DNA from 2 places in the Actinomadura sp. GTD37 genome. Region 2 is predicted to be linked to the other one. Evidence: riboswitches for the same ligand, from Rfam matches in the RefSeq annotation. Region 2 holds a riboswitch; the other holds the start of a gene.
The links. A riboswitch is a leader RNA that binds a small molecule or an ion and turns the genes downstream of it on or off. The one in region 2 is predicted to bind cyclic di-AMP.
Positions count from the first base shown of each region.

Region 1 (8,917 bases), on a different contig from region 2:
GCGCGCCGGCGGCGACGCCGGCCATGGTCCGCACGGCGTTCAGCCGCATGATCTCCAGGCCCAGGTACGACCTGGTCAGCCGGTCGCGCAGCAGCGGGTCGCCGAGGGCGCCGGTGCGCCGGGCGAGGTCGGCGACGCCCTCGAACTCGCGGGCGAACCCGACCTGCTGGCCGAGGGTCGCGACGCCGCGCTCGAAGCCGAGCGTCGCCATCGCGATCTTCCAGCCCTCGCCGGGCGCTCCGACGATGTTGCCGGCGCCGGTCCGGGCGCCGTCGAAGAACACCTCGTTGAACTCGGAGGTGCCGGTGAGCTGGATGATCGGCCGGATGTCCACGCCGTCCTGCCGCATCGGGACGAGCAGGTAGGACAGGCCCTTGTGCCGGGACGACCCGGGCTCGGTGCGGCAGACGACGAAGCACCAGTCCGATTCGAGGGCGAGGGACGTCCACACCTTCTGCCCGTCGACCGTCCAGTGGTCGCCGGCCAGTTCGGCGCGGGTCTGGACGTTCGCGAGGTCGGAGCCGGCGTTGGGCTCGGAGTAGCCCTGGCACCACAGCTCCTCGACCGCCACGATCGGCGGGAGGAAGCGGGCGCGCTGCTCGTCGGTGCCGAACGCGATGATCGTGGGGCCGAGCAGGTTCTCGCCGATGTGGTTGACGCGGGCGGGACCGTCGGCGAGGGCGTACTCCTCGTGGAAGATGACCTGCTGCTCGAGGGTGGCGCCGCGCCCGCCGTGCTCGCGCGGCCAGCCGACGCACGTCCAGCCGGCGGCGGCCATGTGCCGTTCCCAGGCCAGCCGTTCCTCGAACGCCTCGTGCTCGCGGCCCGGCCCGCCGAGCCCGCGGGCGTGCGCGAACTCGCCCGACAGGTTCTCCTGGAGCCAGTCGCGGACCTCGGCGCGGAACGCGCGGTCCTCCGGAGACTCGTTCTGCTTCACGCCGCGAACTCTACCAAACAGTTGTTAGAAAGAATCACCCCCCAGTGCGGGTTCGGCCGCCCGCTCGGCCTCCTGCTCGGCGGCCGGCGCGGGCGGGCGCTCCGGCACCTCCGGCGCCAGGTCCCGGTGGAGCAGGTCGAACAGCCGGTCCCAGCGGGCGAGGACGGCGTCCGGGTGGAACCGCAGCACGGAGGCGCGGGCCGCCGCGCCGAGGGCGCGGCGCTCCGCCGGATCCTCGATGAGCCGTTCCAGGGCGGCCGCGAACGCGACCGTGTCGCCGGGCCGGACGAGGACGCCGCCCCGGTCGTCCCCGAGGAGCGTCCGGACGCCCGGCGCGCAGTCGAACGCCACCGTCGGCAGCCCGTACGCCATCGCCTCCAGCACCGACATCGGGAAGCCCTCCGCGCGCGACGGCAGCGCGAAGACCGACGCCTCGACGAGCGCGTCCTCGACGTCGGCGACCACGCCCCGGAACTCCACCGAGGCGGATATCCCGGCGGCCCGCACGCGCAGCTCCTCCTCGTCCGGGCCGCTGCCGTAGACGTGGAGCCGCCACTCCGGATGGCGGGCGGAGATCCGCTCCCACGCCTCCAGCATCAGGTCCACGCCCTTCTCCTGCGACAGGCGGCCGACGCAGGCCACCACGGGAAGGTCCAGCGTGGGATGGACGGTCGGCGTGACGTGCAGCGGGTTCGGGATGTGGTCGACGTTGGTCATGCCGTCCCTCGCCCAGGCGTCGGCGTCCTCGGCGGTCAGCACCAGCATCCGGTCCGCGTCCGCGTAGTGCTCCTTGACCCGCCGGTACCGCGTCGACCTCCGGGTGGCCTTGTACGACTCGTGGCTCATCGCCACGACCCGCAGCCCGGACGTGTCGGCCAGCCGCACCCACTCCATCGCCCACACCTGAGCCACGATGACCACGGACCCCGGCCCGGCGGCGGCGAACAGCTCCGACAGCCGGGCGGCGCCGCGCCGCTGGGCCGCGGACCGCCGCATCTCCCGCGCGTGCGCCGCCGCGTTCAGGTGCTCCGCCGGCCTCCGCGGACGCCACGCCAGCACCGGCGCGCGCCAGTCGCGGTGCAGCACCTCGACGGCGTAGGACCCGTCGCGGCCGTGGTGGTAGGGCTCCGGCCCGCGGGTGATCCCGACGAGGGTGACGCGGTCGCCGCGTCCGGCCAGCAGCCGCGCCATGTGGTGCGCCCAGCGCTGGAGCCCGCCCATCTCGTCGGCGTTGTTGCACACGATGAAGACGTCACGCGGTGCGGCCATGCCTGCTCCCCCTGCGGCTCGGGCGTCTCGCCCCGTGGCCCGGCCCGGCGGCCGGGAAGTAGCGGTCCGCCACCGTGCGGGCGGCGGTCCCCCGGTCGTGCTCGCCGAAGCGCGCGGCGAACGCGCGGCGCCGGGCCGCGTGGGCGGCCTCCGCCGCGTCCAGCCCGGCCAGCGCCGCGACGAGTTCCTCCTCGCCGCGGGTGACCGGCCCGGGCCCGTGCAGCTCCAGGTCGAAGTAGCCGGTCGCGAGGTCCCGGCCGTCCGGGACGTGCAGGATGATCGGCCGGTCCAGCAGCGCGAAGTCGAACATGATCGAGGAGTGGTCGGTGATCAGCACGTCCGCGAGGAGCAGCAGCGGGGTGACGTCGGGCACCGCGCCGACGTCCCGCATGACCGCGCGGGCTCCGGGCGGGACGTTCGCCCGGCACAGGTAGTGCGGCCGGACGAGCAGCACGTACTCCCCGCCCAGCACCCGCTCGAACACCTCCGGGTCGATGGGCGGCTCCAGCAGCCTGACGGGCCGCCCCTTCGGCCCGGTGGCGAACGTCGGCGCGTACAGGACGGCGCGGCGCCCGCCGTCGAGGCCGAGCGACGCGCGGAGCGAGGCGACCTCGGCGGCCAGCTCCGGGTCGCCGTCCACCCCGTTGACCAGGGCGTCGTTGCGCGGGTAGCCGGCCGGGAGCAGCTCCGAGCGGACCCCGAGGCCGGCGCACAGCGTCTCGGCGTCGTGCGCGGAGCGCACCAGGAAGCAGTCGTAGCGCTCCACCATCCGGCGCAGCCGGGCCCTCTCGGCGGCGGGGCCGCTCTTGAGGCCCGGCTGGTCGAGGCCCATCAGCTTGAACGCCGAGCCGTGCCAGGTCTGGATATAGGTGGTCCCGGGGCGTTTGCGGAGGCCGTCGGGCAGGCCCTGGTTGTCGACCCAGTACTGGGCGCGGGCCAGCGCCAGGAAGTACCCCCACGAGCCGCGCCGGACGAGCCTGGCGTCGTCCGGGAACCCCTTCGGGGAGGACGCGTACGCCCACACCGCCGTCACCGGCCGGCGCGTCCTGCGCAGCTCCCGGTAGATGTACTTCGGGTTGTCCGAGTAGTGGCGGCCGAGGTGGCTCTCGAAGACCACCTGGCCGGCCCGGACGGGCAGCCGGCTCAGCACCCGGTTGAACACGGCGACCTTGGTCTCGCGGGCGGTCAGCCGCTTGCGGACGGACTTCTCCAGGCCCCGCGCGCGGCGCCAGGCGAGCCGTCCCGCCCGCGACCGGGCGGCGCCGAGCGCGGCGGCCCCGGCGAGCCGCGCCCACGGGTTCGCCGTCTCCAGCGCGAAGGCCAGGTGCCCGCCGCCCGTGACGTACGAGCGGAGCCGGTCGGCGGCGATCCGCGTCAGCCGGGGCCGGACGGGCAGCGCGACGCCCGCCAGCGGCGGCGATCCGCGTCCCTCGGCGAGGCGGGTGACCATGTCCTCGCCGTTCACCCGGACGCGGAGCCGGACGTCCCAGACGGGGTCGACGAACCCGATCGGCCTGATCCGGCGGACCGGGTCGAACTCCGCCCGCCACACCAGCCGGTCCCCCTCGTGCCGGACGGCGGCGCGGGCCCGCGCCGCGCGGGCGCGGCGGCGCCGGTCGCGGAACTCCAGGGTCGCGGCCAGCTCGGCGTCCGGGGGGATGCGGCCCAGCGGGTTGAGCACGGTCCCGGCCAGCAGCACGCGGTCGCCGCGCATCTCCAGCCGCGTCACCGTGTTCGCCGGGCGCAGGTCCTGCAGGGGCCGGACGTGGAAGCCGAGGCCCGTGACGTCCAGGACCCGGCGGCCCAGCGTGCCGCGCGGCCCGCCCGCGCCCCAGTAGACCCGCCCGTCCCGCTCCACCAGCCGCGCGCGCAGCTCGGGGCGTTCGGCGGTCCGGTACTCGGCGGCGGCGAGCGCCCCCGCGTGGTCGCCCTCGCGGATCAGGTACGCGGCGATCGCGGGCAGCGGGTTGGCCAGCTCGAACGCGCGCGGGTCCAGCTCGGCCAGGTAGCCGGCCGCCAGATCGAGGAAGCGGGCCCGGTGGCGCGGGTCGCGGTCGCGCAGCTCCCGCAGGTAGAGGACCAGGTCGTGGTTGACGAACTTGACGTCCTTGGCGCGCCGCAGGTCGTGCGCGCCGCGCAGCGCGAACAGCATGTCGATGCGCCGGTGGATCTCCAGCCGGTCGGCGAAGTTGGCCAGTTCGGCCCGCCGGTTGGAGATCGACGGCTCCGCCGCCCGCTGCCGGACGAGCCAGTTGTAGACGCGGTGCGGGATCACCGCGGTCCGCTCGGCCGCCAGGTACGCCTCGGCGGTGAACAGCAGGTCCTCGTAGTGCAGCCGTTCGACGAACCGCAGCCCGTGCTCCTCCAGGAAGCCGCGCCGGTACGCCTTGTTGGTCGAGAGGGTGTCGTAGAGGAGGCGGGGGTTCTCGCTCAGCGATTCGTAGACGGCGCTGCGCTGGTAGAGCCAGGGGTACCAGGGGCGGACGCGGCCCTTCGCGCCCCGGGGCAGGTCCAGGAAGATCCGGTCGCACAGCCCGGAGACCATGTCGGCGCCGGTGTCCTCGGCGGTGGCGAGCAGGTTGAGGCAGGCGTGCCGGTCCAGCAGGTCGTCGCTGTCGAGGAACATCACGTACCGGCCGGACGACGCCTCGATCCCGGTGTTGCGGGGGCGGCCGCAGCCGCCGGAGTTGGACGGCAGGCGGACGGCCCGGACCCGTCCCGGGTGCGCGGCCGCGAGCCGGTCGGCGGCCTCGCCGGTGCCGTCGGTGCTGGCGTCGTCGACGATCACGGTCTCGACGCCGCCCAGCGACTGCGCCAGCGACGAGGCGACGGCCCGGGGGAGCCGCCGGGCGTCGTTGTAGGCGATCACCACCACGCTGACATCCGGGCGCACCCGCATGGGCATCCCCCTTCGCCAGTTCCCCGGGGGCTGGGCGCGCCCCGGGCGCCGGTCGGACGCGTTGCGAGGGATTCCTATCCAGGAACGCCGCACTGAGGTCCAAGGGGGATCAAAGGCTGGTATTGCTTCGCATTACCCGCCTTCAGCGGATGCATGGGACACATCCCCCGAGGAGGCGCGGACACCGCCCCGGAAACGCCCGAAGGCGCCCGGCCGGAGCCGGGCGCCTTCAGGTCTTGCTCGTACGCGTCTTTACGCGTCGTGTCGTTGCCGGGAGGGATCAGGCGGCGTAGTCGGGGTAGCCGTAGCCCACGATCTCGGACTTGTCGCGGACCTTCTTCTGCACCTCGTCGTCGCTGTTGCCCTCGATGGTCTTCACGGTGCCGTCGCCGTTGTCCTTGACGACGAGGCCGACGTGGTCGATGTCACCGATGCCGCCCTTGTTGCCGCCCTGCCAGTCGAAGAACACGACGGCGCCCGGCTTGGCCTTCTGGCCCCAGCGGTCGGTCTTCTTGAACCAGCTGGCGTGCTGGACGGTGTAGGCGTCCCAGCCCATGTTCTTCACGCCGGTCTGGGCGCCGAGCCAGGAGACGAACATGTCGCACCACTGGGCGCCGTTGTACGCCTTGACCGAGAAGCCGCCGTCGCGCTGCGCGGTGGCCTTGGCGTGCGGGGTCGAGACGTACCAGTCGTGGAACTTGGTCTGCTTGCCCTTGCCCTCGCCGATGCCGACCTGCTTCTCGGCCAGCTTGATGACCTCGGTGGCCTGGACGGCGCGCGGCGGCACCTTGTAGCCGGCCTCGCCGGCCTGCTCGGCGGTCATGCCCGACGACGCCTTCGACGCGGTGCCCTGCTCGGCGACCGCCGCCGCGCGGGCCGGGGTCTCGGCCTCGGCGCGGCCACCGGCGAGGGGGTTGAGAACTGCGAGCCCGACGGCTCCCGCGACGACGGCGCTGACGGCGACGCCGACGGCCTTGTCCTCGGGCGAGAAGCGGTTGAGCGAAAGTCGATCGAAACGACCGGTCATGCAGGGAATCTCCTTGTCTTCCATGACGCCTACCGGGTTAGCTGACGGATTCGGGCATGGAAGTAGCCCTACGGCGCGACTCTCGGCGCGCCGATTCACCCCTGGAACATTGGGTCCCCGGCTCCGTCCGGTCGTCCGACCGGACGGACTCGGCCTCGCACCGCACAGGGCGGCGCAGACTATTCGGATTTATCTCAGCGACTGATCTCGATGAGGGGGCGCGCGTCTTCTGGCGCGCATCGCGTGCGGACACCGCTCCGCGATCCTCGGCCGTACGCGGTACGGCCGGCGGCAACGCATGGGGTGCGCTGCGTGATTCTGATAGAAGGTATCAACCCTCCCAGGAAAAGCAAATGAGCCACAAAACTCGGTCTTGCCCGCTCAAAGCCCTTCCAAGGATTCTTCAACACCGCCGGGCCCCCGTGTCTTCCCGATCTTCACCGGAGTGGGCCTCAGGCCCTTGCCTCGCGGTCTTACCGCGTGATGACCAAAGGGTAAAGAACCCCCGGGAGGGCGGCGGCCGGCACCCGTCGCGGGGCCGCGGGCAGGCCCTCGGCGGCCCTTCCCCGCGGTTCAGGTGAGTGCCGGATCACACTCCGCGGCCATCCGAGGGTGCGGGTGCGACAGGTCACTCGACGTGCAGCGCGAACAGCGTGGTGTCGTCCGCGGCCCGGTCGTGCTCCATGCGGGCGAGGACCTCGTCCAGCACCCGGTCCGGGCGCTCCGAGCAGTCCCGCAGGATCACGGTGAGCCGCTCGATGCGCTCGTCCAGGTCCGCGTCCCGGCGCTCCACCAGGCCGTCGGTGTAGAGGAACAACAGGTCCCCGGGGCTGAGCTCGGTGGTGATCGTCGTGTACTGCCAGCCGGGCATGGCGCCGAGCATCGGGTCGCGGACGACCTCCAGCGTCGTCGCATGGGTCCCCCTGACCAGGATCGGCGGCGGATGGCCCGCGCACGTCCACTCCAGCACCCGCCGGGACGGGTCGAAATGGGCGACGATCGCCGTCCCCGTCGCGGGCGGGTCCATGTTGCCGACCAGCTCGTTCAGCCAGCCCACCAGCCGTCCCGCCGGCTCCCCCGTGCAGGCGAGGCCGAGCAGCCCGTTCCGGGTCCGCGCCATCGCGGCGGCCGCCGGCAGCCCGTGCCCGGCGGCGTCCCCGATCGCGAACACGGCCCGCCCGTCCGGCATCACCCGCGTCGCGAACCAGTCCCCGCCGATGCGGGCGGTGCTCTCCGCCGCCAGGCTGCGGACCGCCATGCCGAGGCCCGGCAGCTGCTCCACCTCGTCCTCGTCCGGCAGGATCGCGCGGCGCAGCGTCACCGCCACCTTGCGCTCCTGCGCCGTCCGCGCCTGCTGCTTGAGCATCTGCCGCCGGGTCTCGGCCAGCGCCCGCTCCACCCCCCGCCGCCGGGTGATGTCCTGCGAGATGATGTTGATCGAGACCGGCAGCCCGGATTCGCCCAGCACCGGCTCGGCGAACACCCACAGGTGCCGCGGCGTCCCGTCCTGGCCGATCACGCGGTGCTCGGCCTCCACCGGCTCCCGCCGCGAGAACATCGTCTGGACGGCCTCCTCCATCAGCGGAAGGTCGTCGTCCGCCACGGCCTTCGGCAGGTCGTGCGGCATCTGCGGCACCTCGTCCGGGGTGAGGCCGTAGTTGGCCAGCATCTGCGGCGTCCAGTCCGCCTCCCCGGTCGCGAGGTCCCACTCGCCGAACCCGATCAGCGCCAGCCGCTCGACCCGCTCCATCCGCCGCGCGACCCTGTCCTCCGCCACGTGGTACCGCCACGTGACGCACACCCCGGTCGGCACCCGGACGCACCGCACGCTCATCCGGGACGAGCGGGACAGGCCGCGCTGGGCGGTGGAGTACGGGATCGAGTCGCGTTCCAGCCGGGTCCCCGCCTCCAGGACCCCGACGTACTCGTCGAAGAGCCCGCTGAGCACCGCGCCCGGATCCGTCCGCAGCAGCCGGAGGCCGGTCAGCTCCTCCTTGCCGCGCCCGAACATGTCCCGCGTCGCGCCGTTGGCGTCGGCGTAGAGGAAGTCCGCCACGTCGCCGGCGGCGTCCCTGACCGGCACGAGGTGGACGCAGGAGTCGAGCGTCCCGTCCAGCACCGCCCGCGCCACCGGGTCGTCCCCCATCCCGGCGAGGATCTCGGCGTCCCCCGCCGTGTCCTCGGCCGTCACCCGGGCCAGGACGTCCTCGGCCTCCGACAGCACGTCCTCGCGCTCGGTGGTGCGGCCCTCGGCCCGCGGCGCCCGGCGGCCCGCGAGCACGGCCCCCACCGGCCCGCTCCCGGCGTCCTTGACCAGCAGGGACGCCGCCTCGGCGAGATCGATGTCCAGGTCGCGCGCGAGCCAGATCAGGTGCTGCAGGGCCTCCCCCGGCGGGACGCCGAGCCGCCGGGCCAGCACGACCCGCGCCTCCGCCAGCATCGCGCGGTCATGCGCGGCGCCCCGGAGGTCCTCCGGGTCCGCGACGTGCACACCGGGCTGAATGCCTTCCGCTTCCGCCAACCCCGTCCCCCGTTCGGACTCACCTGCCCCTGGGAGAAAAAAGCTACATACGCCAGCGAAGGACTATTCGCCCACAACCCGGCAACACGCCAGGTCTTTGCCCGGGTTTTCCGTTCTCGTCCGAACTCCACCGCTTCCGCTGACCGTCTCTCGACGGAACCCTTCCACAACGAGTGATCCTCGTCACACCGTCCGGTAGACGTCCCTGGTCAGCGCCGTGATCCGCGCCGCCGCCGTGCGGAACGACGTGCCCGCCGACTGCAG
Region 1 is NZ_JBGNUS010000002.1:6,065-14,981, forward strand. It holds gene ACA511_RS14160 (acyl-CoA dehydrogenase family protein) at 1-937, opposite strand, end outside; gene ACA511_RS14165 (glycosyltransferase) at 962-2,206, opposite strand; gene ACA511_RS14170 (CDP-glycerol glycerophosphotransferase family protein) at 2,190-5,105, opposite strand; gene ACA511_RS14175 (CHAP domain-containing protein) at 5,386-6,132, opposite strand; cyclic di-AMP (ydaO/yuaA leader) riboswitch at 6,144-6,297, opposite strand; gene ACA511_RS14180 (PP2C family protein-serine/threonine phosphatase) at 6,761-8,623, opposite strand; gene ACA511_RS14185 (hypothetical protein) at 8,837-8,917, opposite strand, start outside.
Region 1: it holds a riboswitch for cyclic di-AMP, as region 2 does, so the genes downstream of both, ACA511_RS14175 (CHAP domain-containing protein) here and ACA511_RS31700 (NlpC/P60 family protein) in region 2, are expected to answer to the same signal.

Region 2 (8,917 bases):
CGGCGAACTACCTGGAGCTGTACCACGAGGCGGGCAAGAAGTACGGCATCCCGTGGAACGTGCTGGCGGGCGTGGGCAAGGTCGAGACCGACCACGGCCGGTCGACGCTCCCCGGCGTCGCCGGCGGCGAGAACTACGCGGGCGCGGGCGGCCCGATGCAGTTCCTGGCCGCGACGTTCAAGTCGTTCGGCGTCGACGGGAACAAGGACGGCAAGAAGGACCGCTACGACCCGGCCGACGCGATCCCCTCGGCGGCGGCCTACCTCAAGCACAACGGCGCCCCGCAGCGGATGAAGACGGCGATCTTCCAGTACAACCACTCGTCGGACTACGTGGACCTCGTCCTCGACTGGGCGAAGCGCTACGTGGGCGGCGACTTCAGGGTCGTCCAGGCGAACGGCGTCAACTGCGAGGACAACGAGCTGCCCGCGAACGTCGGCGGCCTCGTCCAGACGATCATCGAGTTCGCGCTGGCGCAGCGCGGCAAGCCGTACGTGTTCGGCGCGAACGGCCCGGACGCGTGGGACTGCTCCAGCCTCCTCCAGGCCGCCTACCGGAAGGCGGGTCTGAGCATCCCGCGCACGACGTTCGAGCAGTGGCCGTTCGGCGTGAAGGTCGGCAAGGGCAAGGAGCAGCCGGGCGACCTGGTGTTCTTCAACTCCGGGCCGGGCACGTCGTCGGACAATCCGGGCCACGTAGGGATGGTCATCGGCAAGGGCAAGATGATCGTGGCGAGCTGCTCGACGTGCGTCCCCGCGATCGGCGTGAAGTCGTACAAGCGGCCGGACTGGGTGGGCGTGACCCGTCCGCTCGCGCGGCCCGACTTCAAGAAGAAGGTCGGCGAGCTGGCCGCCCGGCGGCCCTGACCGGCGCGGTCAGCGGAACCGGCGCCCGCCGACGGCCAGCAGGATCTCGCGGAGTGCGTCGGCGGCGGCGCGGACGTCCTCCGCCGGGACGCGGGCCATGACCTCCTCGTGCGCGGTCCCGGCCGCGCGCAGGGCCTGCTCGGTGACCCGCAGGCCGTCCCCGGTCAGCTGGACGAAGCGGCTGCGCGCGTCGCCCGCGTTGGCCTCCCGCTCGACGTACCCGGCCTTCTGCAGCCGCTGCAGGACGTTGCTCGTCCCGCCGGAGGTGAGGAACGCCGACCGGGTCAGCTCGCTCGGCCGCAGCCGGTACGGCTCGCCCTCCCGGCGCAGGACGGTCAGCACTTCGAACTCGGCGTAGGTGAGCCCGAGCCCGGCGAGTTCGGGGCGCATGGCCTGCTGGACGAGCATGGCGATCCGCCCGGCCCGCTTGCTGACCTCCAGCATCGCGACGAGCGGCTCGGCGAGGCCGTCCCGCCGCCACGTCTCGGCCGCGGCGTCGATGTCGTCGCGCCGCCGTCCGTCGTCGTCCACGTGCACAGCCAGAGCGTACTCGCTCCGCATATTGCTTTTGGAAAAGCTTTTTCCTAAGCTTCATGCCATGACACCCACCCTCCTGCTCCGGAACGGCACCGTCATCGACACCGACCCCGTCCCGACGGTGCTCGCGGACTCCGACGTGCTCGTCGAGGACGGCCGCATCGCCGCAGTCGGCCCAGGACTGCCCGCGCCCCCGGACGCCGAAGTGATCGACGCGACCGGACGCATCGTCATGCCGGGCTTCGTCGACGCCCACCGGCACACCTGGCAGGCCGGAATCCGCGCGATCCTGCCGGACGCCACGCTCCCCGCCTACCTGGAGCGCGTCCTCGGCGAACTGGCGCCCCGCCACCGTCCGGACGACGTGTACGCGGGGACGCTCGCCGGCGCGCTCGAATGCCTCGACTCCGGCATCACGACGCTGGTCGACTGGGCGCACATCCAGCTGGGCCCCGGCCACACGGACGCGAACGTCGAGGCGCTGCGCGCGTCCGGCATCAGGGCCGTGTTCGGCTACTGCTACGGCGGTGGCGGCGACCTCGACGCGCTCGGCGCCGAGACCCGCCGCGTCCACCGCGCGTACTCCGGCGCGCCCGCCGGACCGCTCACCATGGCGATGGCGGCGCTCGGCCCGGAGATCGCGGGCGCGGACCGCGCGCTGGCCGAATGGCGGCTGGCCCGCGACCTCGGGCTGCCGGTCACCGCGCACATGGGCGGGCACGGGCCCGAGAGCGCCGCCCGCGGCCTCGCGTTCCTCGACGAGCACGGGCTGCTGGAGCACCCGACGAACTACGTGCACGCCAACCACTACACCGGCGAGGCGCTCAAGCGGATCGCCGGCAGCGGCGGGACGGCGTCCGTCACGCCCTTCATCGAGGCCGCCCTCGACATGGGCCCGCCGCCGACCGGGCGGGCCCGGGACGCGGGCGTCGCGACCGGGCTCGGCGCCGACACGGTCGCGAGCGGCCCCGGCGACATGTTCGGCGTCATGCGGGCCGCCTACGTCCTGGAGCGCGGACGTCCGGGCGGCGCCGGCCTCGGGTTCACGGCCGCCGACGTGCTGCGGATGGCCACGATCGAGGGTGCCGAGGCCGCCGGGCTCGCGGACGTCACCGGCTCGCTGGCCCCCGGCAAGCAGGCCGACCTCCTCGTGCTCCGCACCGACACGCTCGGCGCGGCGTCAGCCCACGACCCCGTCGCGGCCGTCGTCCTGTCGGCGGACACCCGCAACGTCGACACCGTCCTCGTCGGCGGCCGCGCGGTCAAGCGCGGCGGAGTGCTGCGCGGCCACGACGTCCCGGCACTGCTGGGCTCGCTGGCCGAGTCCGCGGCGCACGTGGCGCACGCGTAAATCCGTCGGGGCCGCGTGGCATGCTGATCGGCGTGGAGTCGGAGATAACCATCCGCGTCGCCGGCGAACTGCTGATGTTCCTGCCGGCCACGCGGCGCGAGCCCGTGACCCGCGTGCCCTGCGACGGGACGTCGACGCTGGGGCACCTCGTGGAGTCGCTCGGCGTGCCGCTGCCCGAGGCGGGCCCGATGACCATCGGCGGCGCGCGGGTCGAACCGTCCGCCCGGCCGGACGGGGGCGACGAGGTCCACGTGGCGGCGGTGCCGCGTCCGCAGCCCGTCCCGCTGGAGCCCGGCCAGGCCGCGCCGCGCTTCCTCCTGGACGTGCACCTCGGCACGCTGGCCCGGCGGATGCGCCTCCTCGGCCTCGACACCGCCTACCACAACGACATGGACGACCCGGCGCTGGTCGTCCAGGCCAACGCGGAGCGCCGCGTCCTCCTCACCCAGGACCGCGGCCTCCTCCGCCGCCGCGCGCTGTGGTTCGGCGCCTACGTCCGCGGCTCCCGGCCGGACGACCAGCTCCGCGACCTCCTCGGCCGGTTCGCCCCCGTCCTCCGGCCGTGGACGCGCTGCACCGCCTGCAACGGCGAGCTGGTCCCGGTCGACAAGAGCGAGATCGCGGGCGACCTGGAGGCGGGGACGCGCCGCAACTACGACGTCTACGGCCGCTGCGCCGACTGCGGGCAGCTCTACTGGCGCGGCGCGCACGGCGGCCACCTGGAGGAGATCGTCCGGGCCTCGGTCCGGCTGGTCGAGTCGGTCCGCGGGACCGAGGCCGCGATTTCGGAGCGTTAGGGAGAGGGGCTGGTTGCGATCGATCTCGTTGTCGTAGGTGCGGCGATCATCGCGGACGGACGGCTGCTCAGCGCGCAGCGGGCCGAGCCGCCGCACATGGCGGGCGGCTGGGAGCTGCCGGGCGGAAAGGTCGACCCGGGGGAGTCGGACGAGGACGCCCTCGTCCGCGAGTGCCACGAGGAACTGGCGATCAAGGTGCGGCTCGGCCGCCGGATCGGCGGCGACTGGCGGCTGAGCGGGCGCAGCCTCCTGCGCGTGTGGACGGCCGAGATCACCGAGGGAGAGCCCCGGGCCCTGGAGCACCTAGCGCTCCGCTGGCTGTCCCCGCACGAGCTCTACGAGGTCGACTGGCTCCCAGGCGACCGCCCCGTCATAGACGTCATCGCCCAAGAGGGCTTCGCCTAGCCCCAGGGCCGCAACCACGCAACGACCTGAGCATGAACGTCCGTAACCTGAGCCGGCAACGACCTGAACGTTGCGATCGCGTCCGAAGGCAGGTTTCGAGCCTGCGAGAAACCTGATCGCGCAGCGAGCCGCCAGGCGAGCCGAAGCGATGCAGCGATCGCCGCTTTGCCCGTTGAAGGAGGGCGCGCCAGCGCCTGACGCCGAGGGCGAAGCGATGAACAGAGCGATCGCCGCTTCGGCCGTTGAAGGAGGGCGCGCCAGCGCCTGACGCCGAGGGCGAAGCAATAAGAACCGCGGGGGCTTCCTGCCGCGCCGCAGGAAGCCCCCGACGCTCGTGGGGGGCGCGAATCAGGTGATTCGGTTGGCGCCCGCGAAGTCGGACCGGTCCGACAGTTTGGAGATCTTCACCACATCGCCGGTCTGCGGGGCGTGCAGGTATTTGCCGCCGCTGAGGTAGATGCCCATGTGGTGGAGGTTGCTGCCGAAGTAGACGAGGTCGCCGGAGCGCAGCTGGCTCTGGGAGACCTTCGTGCCGAGCTGGTACAGGTCGCCGGTGTAGTGCGGCAGGCCGGACTTGCCGACCTGCGCGTAGGCCCAGACGACGAGGCCGGAGCAGTCGAAGCTGCTCGGGCCGGCGGCGCCCCACACGTACGGGGAGCCGAGTTTGCCGTAGGCCTTGCGGGCCATCTTGGCGGGCAGGTCGGAGCCCTTGATGGTCGCGGTGAGGCCGGTGCGCGGGTCGCTGGCGTGCGTGGTGGAGAGCTTGTCGAGGCGTTTCATCACCTCGGCGACCTTGGCCTTCGCCGCCGAGCGCGCCTTCTTGGCGTCGTCCCAGGCCTTCTCGACCCGGGCGGTCTTGGCCTTCGCGTCGCGTTCGGCGGCCTCGGCCCGCTCGATCTGCTTGCGCAGGGCGAGGACGGCGTGCGCCTGGTTCTGCACGAGGTAGGCGCCGTCGGACAGCCCGTCCGGGGATCCGGTCGCGCCGAAGATCGCGTCGGGGGCGCCGGCCATGTAGTTCGCGGCGGCCATCCGGCCGAGCTGCTCGCGGGAGGGGGCGGCCTGGGAACGCAGGGTCTGCGCCGTCTTGGCGGCGTCCCGCTGGGCCTTCTGCGCGGCCTTCAGGTCCACGCGGGTCTTGTTGAACTTCTCGGTGAGGATCTCGGCCTCTTCGTTCAGCGCGTTCAGGCTCTTGCGCAGCCCCTTCTCCGTCGTCGGAGTGGGGTTCGGCGCGGCCACGGCGGCGGCCGTCCGGAACGGCGGTGCGGCGTGGGCGGCGACGGGCGCGGTGGCGCCGAGGCCGATCAGGAGCATGGTCGCCGCGGTGGCGGCGGGCGTGACGCGACGCCGCCGGTGGGGGTCCGGTGCCAAGCCGGTGTTCTCCTCTCCTCGCGCGCCTACCGGGTTAGCTGACGGGTTCGGGCCAGGAGTCGCCCTACGGCGCGCGTCCTGCGACGTGCGTCGATTCACCCCGAGTTGCGTGGGTCCCCGGTTCTCCCCGCGGAGGGGAGATTCGGCGTCCCGGTCGCAGCCCCGTGGGGGTGGGGCTCCGCACGACCGGATCTCGGGCAGATTACAAAGAACGAGCAAAGATGGCGAATCGGAGGCCCGTGTGAAGGCGCGGGAGGCCCTGTGGCGGACGGGACGGACGCGCTCGGGATGGGGCGGCGCACGGCGGCGCGTAGAATGGAGTGCTGCCGCGTTTCTGCGGCGACTCTCCTGAAACCTCACGCAAGGTAACCCGCATGCCCATCTCCACGCGCGACGACCTCCGGAACGTCGCGATCGTCGCCCACGTCGACCACGGCAAGACGACGCTGGTCGACGCCATGCTCTGGCAGTCCGGGGCCTTCCGCGAGAACCAGGACGTCGACGACCGGGTCATGGACTCCAACGACCTGGAACGCGAGAAGGGCATCACCATTCTCGCGAAGAACACCGCCGTCAAGCACAACGGGCTGACGATCAATATCATCGACACGCCCGGCCACGCCGACTTCGGCGGCGAGGTGGAGCGCGGGCTGTCCATGGTGGACGGCGTCGTCCTGCTGGTGGACGCCAGCGAGGGCCCGCTCCCGCAGACCCGGTTCGTGCTGCGCAAGGCGCTCGCCGCCCGGCTGCCCGTGATCCTCGTCGTGAACAAGACCGACCGTCCCGACGCCCGCATCGACGAGGTCGTGGACGAGACGTACGAGCTGTTCATGGACCTCGACGCCGACGAAGGCCAGATCGACTTCCCGATCGTGTACGCGTCCGGCCGCGCCGGGCGGGCCTCGCTCGCCAAGCCCGCCGACGGCGCCATGCCGGACAGCGAAGACCTGGAGCCGCTGTTCTCGGTCATCACCGAGACGATCCCGGCGCCGTCCTACGACCCGGACGCGCCGCTGCAGGCGCACGTGACCAACCTGGACGCCTCCAGCTACCTCGGCCGGATCGCGCTCTGCCGCGTCCACGCCGGGACGATCAAGAAGGGCCAGCAGGTCGCCTGGTTCCGGCACGACGGCAGCGTCGAGCGGGTCCGGATCACCGAGCTGCTGATGACGGACGCGCTCGCCCGCAAGCCCGCCGACGACGCGGGTCCGGGCGACATCATCGCGATCTCCGGCATCCCCGACATCATGATCGGCGACACCATCGCCGACGCCGACGACCCGCGCCCGCTGCCGCTGATCACCGTGGACGAGCCCGCGATCTCGATGACGATCGGCACCAACACCGGGCCGATGGCCGGCCGGGAGAAGGGCACCAAGGTCACCGCCCGCATGGTCAAGGACCGGCTCGACCGCGAACTGGTCGGCAACGTGTCGATCAAGGTGCTGCCGACCGAGCGGCCGGACGCGTGGGAGGTGCAGGGCCGCGGCGAGCTGGCCCTCGCGATCCTGGTCGAGAACATGCGCCGCGAGGGCTACGAGCTGACCGTCGGCAAGCCGCAGGTCGTCACCCGCGAGATCGACGGCAAGCGGCACGAGCCGGTCGAGCGGCTCACGATCGACATCCCCGAGGAGCACCTCGGCGCGGTCACGCAGCTGATGGCGGTCCGCAAGGGCCGCATGGAGCAGATGACCAACCACGGCACCGGCTGGGTCCGGATGGAGTTCCTCGTCCCGGCCCGCGGCCTGATCGGGTTCCGCACCGAGTTCATGACCGAGACGCGCGGCACCGGCATGGCGCACCACGTCTTCGAGGACTACGAGCCCTGGTTCGGCCAGCTGCGCACCCGGCCGTCCGGCTCGCTCGTCGCCGACCGCACCGGCGTCGCCACCGCGTACGCGATCACGAACCTGCAGGAGCGCGGCACGTTCTTCGTCGGGCCGACCACCGAGGTGTACGAGGGCATGATCGTCGGGGAGAACTCCCGCGCCGACGACATGGACGTCAACATCACCAAGGAGAAGAAGCTCACGAACATGCGGTCGTCCACCGGCGACGAGCTGGAGCGGCTCACCCCGCCCCGCAACCTGTCGCTGGAGGAGGCGCTGGAGTTCTGCCGCGAGGACGAGTGCGTCGAGGTGACCCCGGCGAACGTCCGCATCCGCAAGGTCGTGCTGGACGCCAAGGAGCGCGAGCGCACCCGCGCCCGCACCAAGCGCGCCGGCTGACCTTCACCGCCGTGTGAAAGGGGGGCGGCCCCGGGGTTCCGAGAACCCCGGGGCCGCCCTTTCACGTACCGGTCACTTCAGCTGGACGGTCCCGGTCACGTCGGCGGCCAGGCGGAGCTGGTCGCCGTCGCGGAGGGGCGCCTCCACGCCCCGGGGGAGGCGTTCGCCGTTGACGAACGTCCCGTTGGTGGAGCCCTCGTCCCGCACCCAGGCCGTGCCGGACGGGTCGAGCCACACCGTCGAGTGGCGCCGCGACACGTTGTCGTACTGCGTGAACGTGGCCGCCACCGGCGACTGGCCGACGTCCCGGCCGAGCACGAGGTGCTGGCCGACCGAGACCTTCAGCTCGCCCGTGGGGAACAGCACCCGCAGGACGGGCGTGCCCTGCTTCGGCAGGGGCCGAAGGCACGAGTCGCACTGCGCGGCGCCCGGGTTGCTCAGCACCGCCTCGCAGTACGGGCACATGAACGCCGTGCTGTCGGGCGCAGGCCGGCCCTGGTTGTGGTCGTGCGGCAGCAGCGTCGCCTCACGGCCGTGCGGCGGCAGCGGCGGCTGGCCACCGTGCTGGGGACCGCCTTGCGGGGGGCCACCGAGCGGGGGACCGCCGTGGCCGCCGTGCTGCGGGCCGCCGTGCGGAGGCCCACCGTGCTGGGGCCCGCCCTGCGGCGGCTGCCCGTGCGGCTGGGGCGGCGGACCGAACTGGTGCTCGGCCGGCTGCGGAGCGCCGTACTGATCCTGCGGCGGTGCCCCGTACTGGTCCTGGGGGGCGCCGTACTGCTGCTCCTGAGGGGCCCCGTACTGCTCCTGCGGCGGTGCCCCGTACTGGTCCTGGGGGGCGCCGTACTGGTCCTGGGCCGGCTGGGGGGCGCCGTACTGGTCCTGAGGAGGCTGCGGAGCGCCGTACTGGTCCTGAGGGGGCTGGTACTGCTGCTGCTGCTCGCGCGGCTGGTACTGGTCCTGAGGAGGCTGCGGGGGACCCCATTGGTCCTGAGGCTGCTGCTGCGGCGCGCCCCACGGGTCAGCGGGCGGCTGCTGCTGCATCGGGGACTGGCCCCCGTGACCGCCCTGCTGGGGCCCGCCCTGCGGGGGACCGCCTTGGGGAGGCGCGCCGTGCTGTGGCTGTCCGTACTGGTCGGGTGCCTGCTGCTGGGGCGCCGGCGGCCCCCACGGGTCGGCCTGCTGTTGCTGCGGCGCGCCCCACGGGTCGGGCTGCTGGCCGGGCGGGCCCGGCTGCTGCTGCTGGCCGTAGGGGTCGTGGGGCTGCTGCGGCTGGCCGTACTGCTGCTGGCCGGGCTGCGGGGCGCCGTACTGGCCGCCCTGCGGCTGCCCGGGCGGCGGGCCGCCGGGACGCTGCTGGTCGTCGTA
Region 2 is NZ_JBGNUS010000007.1:274,835-283,751, reverse strand. It holds gene ACA511_RS31725 (NlpC/P60 family protein) at 1-866, shown strand, start outside; gene ACA511_RS31720 (MarR family winged helix-turn-helix transcriptional regulator) at 876-1,403, opposite strand; gene ACA511_RS31715 (amidohydrolase family protein) at 1,465-2,754, shown strand; gene ACA511_RS31710 (Mut7-C RNAse domain-containing protein) at 2,775-3,551, shown strand; gene ACA511_RS31705 ((deoxy)nucleoside triphosphate pyrophosphohydrolase) at 3,561-3,956, shown strand; gene ACA511_RS31700 (NlpC/P60 family protein) at 4,305-5,324, opposite strand; cyclic di-AMP (ydaO/yuaA leader) riboswitch at 5,332-5,482, opposite strand; gene typA (translational GTPase TypA) at 5,699-7,552, shown strand; gene ACA511_RS31690 (FHA domain-containing protein) at 7,625-8,917, opposite strand, start outside.